Regions from separate parts of the Pseudomonas sp. GW821-FHT07B01 genome, predicted to be linked through region 1. Evidence: riboswitches for the same ligand, from Rfam matches in the RefSeq annotation. Region 1 holds a riboswitch; the other holds the start of a gene.

What was found. A riboswitch is a leader RNA that binds a small molecule or an ion and turns the genes downstream of it on or off. The one in region 1 is predicted to bind cobalamin.
Region 2: linked by a shared signal. The riboswitch ahead of AC07S6_RS00060 (ABC transporter substrate-binding protein) and the one ahead of AC07S6_RS20665 (CbtB domain-containing protein) in region 1 are both predicted to bind cobalamin.

The regions. Positions count from the first base shown of each region.
Region 1 covers NZ_JBWKRA010000020.1:98,550-102,348, forward strand. Annotated here, with positions in the region: gene cobM (precorrin-4 C(11)-methyltransferase) at 1-453, opposite strand, end outside; gene AC07S6_RS20655 (cobalamin biosynthesis protein) at 523-915, opposite strand; gene AC07S6_RS20660 (CbtA family protein) at 912-1,616, opposite strand; gene AC07S6_RS20665 (CbtB domain-containing protein) at 1,628-1,816, opposite strand; cobalamin riboswitch at 1,914-2,126, opposite strand; cobalamin riboswitch at 2,168-2,367, shown strand; gene cobW (cobalamin biosynthesis protein CobW) at 2,461-3,522, shown strand; gene cobN (cobaltochelatase subunit CobN) at 3,525-3,799, shown strand, end outside.
Region 2 covers NZ_JBWKRA010000001.1:9,531-13,329, reverse strand. Annotated here, with positions in the region: gene AC07S6_RS00065 (FecCD family ABC transporter permease) at 1-882, opposite strand, end outside; gene AC07S6_RS00060 (ABC transporter substrate-binding protein) at 879-1,889, opposite strand; cobalamin riboswitch at 2,005-2,197, opposite strand; gene AC07S6_RS00055 (DNA/RNA non-specific endonuclease) at 2,317-3,246, opposite strand; gene AC07S6_RS00050 (M4 family metallopeptidase) at 3,383-3,799, shown strand, end outside.

The DNA of each region.
Region 1 (3,799 bases):
GCTGTCGAAGTCTTCACCGGGGGGCATGCGGGTTTTATCGGCGTAACGGGTCAGGATCACGCTTTGGGCGATGTCCGGCAGGGTCAGTTCGGTCTCCAGCAGGGCCGCGCACGCGGCGACCGCCGTGACCCCTGGAATGATCTGGAAAGGGATGCCCAGCTCACGCAAATGGCGTATTTGTTCACCAATCGCCCCATACAGGCTGGGATCACCGGAGTGCACCCGCGCCACATCCTGGCCTTGGGCATGGGCCGTCTTGATCAGCTCGATGATTTGTTCCAGGTGCAGCTCGGCGCTGTTGACCACCTGGAGCGCCTGATGACCTTCCAGTACGGCGGCGGGCACCAGCGAGCCGGCGTAGATGATCACCGGGCAACTGCGGATCAGCCGCTGGCCCTTGACGGTGATCAATTCCGGGTCGCCGGGGCCGGCGCCAATAAAGTAGACGGTCATGAAAAATCCTGTTGAGAAACGAGCGAGCATGAACAACGCTCATGATCGAGAGTGGCAATTATCGAGATTTTAACCGGCGCAGGCTAATGCCAGGGTCGCTTGGGTATTTTTCTTTCGCGGGATCAGCAGGCGGGCAGGGCTGTCGGACAGCTGTTCGGCCAGGGCCAGGGCGGCGCTTTCGGCCACGCCGTAACAGCCGGTGTGAGCAAAAGCCAGCGCTGAGCGATAGCTCAGCCGATGCTCATAGCCCGCCAGTTGTTCTGCGTAGAAAAATTGCAAAGGCAAGTTCAGGCACTGGGCCAGGGCCAGCATCCCGGGCTCATCGCGTTTGGGCTCAATGCTTGCCAGCGCCGTAATGTGTGAGCGCTCAATGCTGGCCTCGGCCAGGGCGCTGTCGAGCAACGCCAGCAGGCTGTGAACCTCACAGCCCCGCTGGCAGCCCAAGCCGACAACCAGGATCATGCCGAGTATTGGTCGTCGCGGTTGCGGCGGAACAACCAGGCGCTGATCAGGCCCAGGGCCAGCCAGAAAGCGACGTTGGTCAATTGCGAGGCGATCTTGAACTGCGCTTCGAGCGCCTCCGGGGCCAGCATCGAATGTACCTCAGGTTGCGGCGCGCCGATGACGTGGGGCACGGCAAGAATCGCCAGCCCAAGGCCTTTCAACAGCCAATTGCGACCGAACACGATCAGCGCCAGGCCGGCGGCGGTGGAGGCTGCGGTGCCGATCCACCAGGTCTGGCGCAGTGTCAGGTCCGCGGCCGCAGTGCCCGGCAGTTCCGGTGGCAGGCCCAGGGTGGGGGCCAGTACAAAGGTCGCGTAGCCGGCCAGGCCCCAGAGCAGGCCTTGGGCGGTGCGGGTCGGCGCACGCAGCGTGTAGAGGCCGGCGAGCATCAGTGCAAAGCCTACGGCCACCACCAGGTTGCCTCCAGTGGTGGACAACACACGCTGCCAGCCATCTTCCGGCTCCCAGGCTTGGGCATCGTGGCTGTGGGCAGCAGCGCCAGCGGCGTGCTCGTGCACCATTTCGGCGGCTGGCGGGGCTTTTTCAAAGCTTTCCGCCTGCAGGATCAGCGGTGCCACCCAGAAACTTTGCAGCAGGGTCAGCAGCAAGGCAGCCAAAAGCCCAGTGAACCCTGCGGTTTGCGCAATACGCTTGATCATGTCGGCAGCTCTCAATGGCACGGGAACGCAGCGCTGTGGCGGGTATCGTGGGCGGCGTTGTGCACCGCCTCGATATGCGAGAACCCGGCGAAATACACCAGGCACGCGCCAAGGATCGACGCACCGATGGCGGCGGTCAGGCGTTGGCTGAGGGTGGCGGTGCTAGTAGCGGTGTGCGAAGTGCTGCTGATGATCGACATGGCGCGTCCCTTTCAGGTGTCAGGGTGAAACGAGCGCATGAAAACCCCACGCGCCAGGCACGCAGGGTTCTGAACAGCGCCCGCCCACCGCGGGTTTGTTATCTGAATTTTTCGGGCCGGTCTCCGGGCTTGCGAGGGGCGGCTCTTGAAAGAGTCCTCCTGAAAGCATCGCCTTCCCATGCAAAAGCACAGTGGCCGTGACGCTTCGCTCGCTTACCGTTGCGGGGGCAGCACCGGACTGGTCATAGGTCTATGACGCACCGGTTTCCCGTTTCACCCTGTGAAGGGCACCCGAAACAAGGCGTGTAGGAGAGCATGGGCCGGGACGGTAGTCAAATGCTGCAAGCCACTGTAGCCTTGCATCTTCGAGGTTCTTCGGCCCAGGCCGAAGCTAAGAAGGGAACGCGGTTCAAGCCGCGGCTGCCCCCGCAACTGTGAAGGGTTCAGTTGACTGCCACGCCACTGCCGATAGGGCGGGAAGGCGCAGTCAGCGTTGGTCGCAAGACCTGCACACCCCAAGCCAGGAGACCTGCCTCGCAACCGATTTTCCAATTCAACCGGGCGGGGTGATCCGGTGACGAAATCCGCTGCTGCGCGCCGCCGCAGGGCCTGTCGTCCCGTATGCCCGCCCCAAAGGGCATCCGATGAAAACACTGGCCAAACTTCCCGTCACCATCGTTACCGGCTTCCTTGGCTCGGGCAAAACCACGCTGTTGCGCCATATGCTCGACAACGCCCAGGGCCGTCGCATTGCGGTGATCGTCAACGAGTTCGGCGAGCTGGGCATCGACGGTGAAATCCTCAAGCAGTGTTCTATCGGTTGCACCGAAGAAGAAGCCAATGGCCGCGTCTACGAACTGGCCAACGGTTGCCTGTGCTGCACGGTGCAGGAAGAGTTCTTTCCGGTGATGCGCGAATTGGTCGCCCGTCGCGGTGACCTGGACCATATCCTCATCGAAACCTCGGGCCTGGCCCTGCCCAAGCCGTTGGTGCAAGCCTTCCAGTGGCCGGAAATCCGCAGCGCCTGCACCGTTGACGCGGTGATCACCGTGGTCGACAGCCCGGCCGTGGCCGCCGGTACCTTTGCCGCCTTCCCGGACCAGGTCGACGCCCAGCGCAAACTTGACCCGAACCTGGACCACGAGTCGCCGTTGCATGAGTTGTTCGCCGACCAACTGGCCAGCGCCGACCTGGTGATCCTCAACAAAAGCGACCTTATCAGCGCCGAAGACCTGGCCCGCGTGCGCCTGGAAGTCGCCGAAGAACTGCCGGCCGCGGTGAAGATCATCGAAGCCAGCAGCGGTCGCCTGCCCCTGGACGTGCTGATCGGCCTGGGCGTCGGTTCCGAGGAACATATCGACGGGCGTCACAGCCATCACGACCATCACCACGAAGGTGAAGACGACCACGATCACGATGCCTTCGACTCCATCTCCATCGACTTGCCCCAAGCCGATGAGGCGCTGCTGCTCGACGCCCTGACCCAATTGGTGGTGCAGCACGGCATCCTGCGGGTGAAAGGGTTCGCCGCGATCCCCAACAAACCGATGCGCCTGCTGATCCAGGGCGTGGGCACGCGCTTTGACAAACACTTCGACCGTGCCTGGGGCGCTGACGAAGCACGCACCACGCGCCTGGTGCTGATCGGCCAGGAACTGGACGCCGCTGGCCTCGAAGCGCAATTGCGCGCTGCCCTCAGCGTTTAACCATGCACCTGCTCAGGACCCAACCCGGTGGTTTCGTCGCGGACGACAATATAGCTGACCTTGGCCAGACCCCCGCTGAACTGGTGATCCTGTGCAGCGGCGATTCCAGCCTGGCGCTGCTCGCCGAAGCCGCCCAGCAATTGCCCGAGGATTACCCCAGCCTGCGCCTGGCCAACCCGATGCAGGTGCAGAACCATGCCTCGGTCGACCTGTACGTCGACGAGGTATTGCGCCACGCCAAGGTCATCCTGCTGTCATTGCACGGCGGCATCGGGTA
Region 2 (3,799 bases), on a different contig from region 1:
GATCAAAAACAGCGCGCCACCCAAGGCACTGGCCGGCAGCAAACGCGAATGCCCGGTGCCAAGCAACAGGCGCACCGCATGGGGAATCACCAAGCCGACAAACCCGATGGAGCCGACGATGGATACCATCACCGCCGTCACCAGCGCGGCGCAGGCCACCAGCACAAATTGCACGCGGCGCACCGGGATGCCGAGGGAGGCTGCCGAGTCGCTGCCGAAGGTGAACGCATCCAGTGCACGCCGGTGCCACAGGCACACGGCGAGCCCCACGACCGCCACCGGCACCGCCAACCACACCGACGGCCAGCGCACGCCGCTGAGGTTGCCCAGCAGCCAGAACATAATGCCGCGGGCTTGTTCGGAGCTGGCCGACTTGGTGATCAGGAACGCGGTCAGGGCATTGAACAACTGTGAACCGGCGATGCCCGCGAGGATAATCTGCCCGGTGCCGCTGGACGATCCGCTGGCTCGTGCGAGTAGAGTCACCAGCGCAAAGGCCGCCATCGCCCCCACAAACGCGCCCGCCGACAACGACACCAGGCCACCGCCCACGCCGATCAAGGCCACGAGCACCGCGCCGGTTGAAGCGCCGGCGCTGATGCCCAGCAGGTACGGGTCGGCCAGCGGGTTACGCAGCAGCGATTGCAGGATCACCCCGCACGTTGCCAACCCTGCGCCGCAAGCTGCGGCCACCAATGCACGGGTGAGGCGGTAGTTCCACACCACGCCTTCGTCGATGGGGTCCAGTGCATAGCTGGCGCCCCAGAGTTTATTGGCGAGCACCTGCAGCACCACCTGCGGTTCTATGGCGGTTTCACCGATGGCGACGCCAGCGAGCAGGGCGAGCAGCAGCAACGCCAGGGCGAGTAGGGTGCGCATCATTGGCCCAGGTGGTAGCCGTCAATGGCGGCCGCCAGTTGTTCAAGGCCTTCGAAGGTGCGCAGGCTCGCCTGCAAGGCCAGAGCGTCGAGGATGATGATGCGGTTGTTCTTCACCGCGTCCATGTTGCGGGTCACGGGGTCGCTGCGCAGGAAGGCGAGTTTCTTTTCATGGTCGTCGGCCGGGTAGCGACGGCGATCCATGCGTGCGATCACCAGGAAGGTGGGGTTGGCCTTGGCGATGGTTTCCCAGCCGACGGCAGGCCATTCTTCATCGGACTGCACCACGTTACGCAGGCCAAGGGTTTGCAGCATGAATTGCGGCACGCCTTTGTGGCCGGCTACGTAAGGGTCGCTGGCCATTTCGGCGCTGGAGAACCACACCAGTGCGCTGGCTTGCTGCAAGCCCTTGCCCTGGGCCGTGGCGACGGATTTGGCCAGGCGCGCCTTGAGTTCGTCGGTCAGTTGTTGGCCGCGATCCTGCACGTCGAAAATCTGCGCCAGTTGCTGGAGGCTCTGGTAGATCGTCTCGATGCGAAAGGGCTCTAATCGCGTGCCGTCGGCGCCGACCAGGTTGTCCTTGCCTTCGCAATCGGACGGCAACAGGTAGGTGGGGATCTTCAGTTCATGAAACTGTTCACGGGTACCGACCACGCCTTGGGGGCCCACCACCCATTCCAGCTCGGCGGCCACCAGTTGCGGGCGCTTGGCGAGTACGGCTTCGAAGCTGGGCTCGTTGTTGGCCAGGCGCTCGATGTGATCGTCCTGGGCCTTGTACTGCGCCGCCACGTTATTGAACCACAGCGAAGTGCCGACCACCTTGTCGCCCACGCCCAGGGCATACAGCATCTCGGTGGCGGCCTGGCCGATGGTGACGCTGCGGGCGGGGGCGTGCTGGAAGGTCAGGGTGCTGCCGCAGTTTTGCAGGGTCAGCGGGTACTGAGTGGGCGCGGCTTGCGCCAGGGCACACATACCCAAGCCTGCGATCAGGGCGGTAACGCGTGGCAGCATGAGGCGATCTCCTTGTGAACCGTAGGTGCAGCAGGGGAGGTACGGCTCGGAAATACGCCCATGGAGGCTGCTGATGCGCAGGGCCAGGATGTCCTTCCCGGACACCCCGCCGGTTAGTGAGTTAGCTGGGCCGGCAGGTCTCCTGACTGATGCGTCGTCGCCATGCCCCGCCTTCCCGGACGTGGTCCAGTGGCATTCAAGGGCAGGCTCGGCATCTACAGTTGCGGGGGCAGTTTCGGTTCACGTCGCGTGCGGCGTTTCGAATTCCCTGTTAGTCCCATACGGGAACCGGCGGCGGTATGGTAAGCGATCACCCCCTGTAGGAGCGAGCTTGCTCGCGAAGGTCGTCAACGATAACGCTGGGCACCTGATGCCCCGCGGCGCTTTCCTGTTCTTCGCGAGCAAGCTCGCTCCTACAAAAGAAGCGTCAGAGCCGAATATCCTGGGGGCCGCGGATCAACGCTTCGATCCGGGTGCCTGTGGCGCGCTCTTCGTTGCTGAAGCCGTCGTAGTCGGCCAGGTTGGCGAAGCGGATGCCGGTCAGTTGTTCGATCGCAATCACACTGCGCTGGTAGGTTCGAAGCGGGCCGAATACCAGGTCGAGTTGGCCCAGTTCGCGGCTCTGGTCAATCATGTAGGCGCTGGCGGAAGGCTTGCCATCGTCGCTGAGGTAGGCCACTACTTTCCAGAACGCCTTGGGGATTTTCACGCCACGGTACAGTCGGTCGTCATCGGCGAACACTGGCCCGGTAAACACCGTGGCCCGGGCTTTCCAGCGCTGGGTGTTGTCGAGGATGTAGTCTTCGAGCTCCAGCCAGGTCTTCTGGTTGAAGCCGCTCATTTGGGGTGAGCAATTGGTGAAGTGAAAGGTGTCGAAGTTGGCGGTGTTGGCCTCGTCGCCCCAGTTGGGGTCCTGGCGCCGCACCAGGTGGCCGCGGTCCAGGCCATTGCCGGCATAAAGGTCTTCACCTACCTGCGCATCCAGGGGCAGGCGACCATCGTAGGCCCAGGTGTCGTTGCTGCGCGTGATGTCCACATGCTTGGCGCCATCGATATTCACCCCCACGTACAGCGCCAGTCGTCGAGCGCGCGACATTGTGATGGAGAAGTGCGTGTAGTCCAGGCGCTGGGGTTGCACATCGCCCGCCAGTGGCTGGTCAACCGTGGGCCATGGCACCACGAAGTCGCTGAGGAAGTCGTCGGCATAGCCCGCGCGGTTTTTGAGGTCCTTGGCCGCGGTGACGCGCGGCGTCGCGGCTCTGGCTTCCAGCAGGGTGGGGCTGGCCGCGACCAATGGGCGCAGGTCGGCAAGCCTTGGGCGGTGGGAAAGGTCGATGTTGGCTGCGCGGGCGGGCATGGGCATGTTCCTTATGGGCCTGGGATAAACACCACTGAAACACAAAACCATGACAATTTGGCCCAGGTGGCGAACTCAGGACTATCCTGAAAACCGTTACCCGGACGTTCATCACACGCCAAAAAGGAGCCAGCTCATGTGTGTTCGCCAACCGCGCAACCCGATTTTTTGCCTGATCCCGCCGTACATGTTCGACCAGATCGCCCGCCACGGTGACAAAGCCCAACGGGAAGTTGCACTACGCACGCGTGCCAAGGACAGCACGTTTCGCTCGTTGCGCATGGTCGCGGTACCCGCCAAGGGCCCGGCCCGCATGGCACTGGCCGTGGGCGCCGAGAAGCAACGCTCGATCTACAGTGCCGAAAACACCGACAGCCTGCCCGGCAAGCTGATTCGCGGCGAAGGGCAGCCCGCCAGTGGCGATGCCGCGGTGGACGAAGCCTATGACGGCCTGGGCGCAACCTTCGATTTTTTCGACCAGGTCTTCGACCGCAACTCCATCGACGATGCGGGCATGGCGCTGGACGCCACGGTGCACTTCGGCCAGGACTAC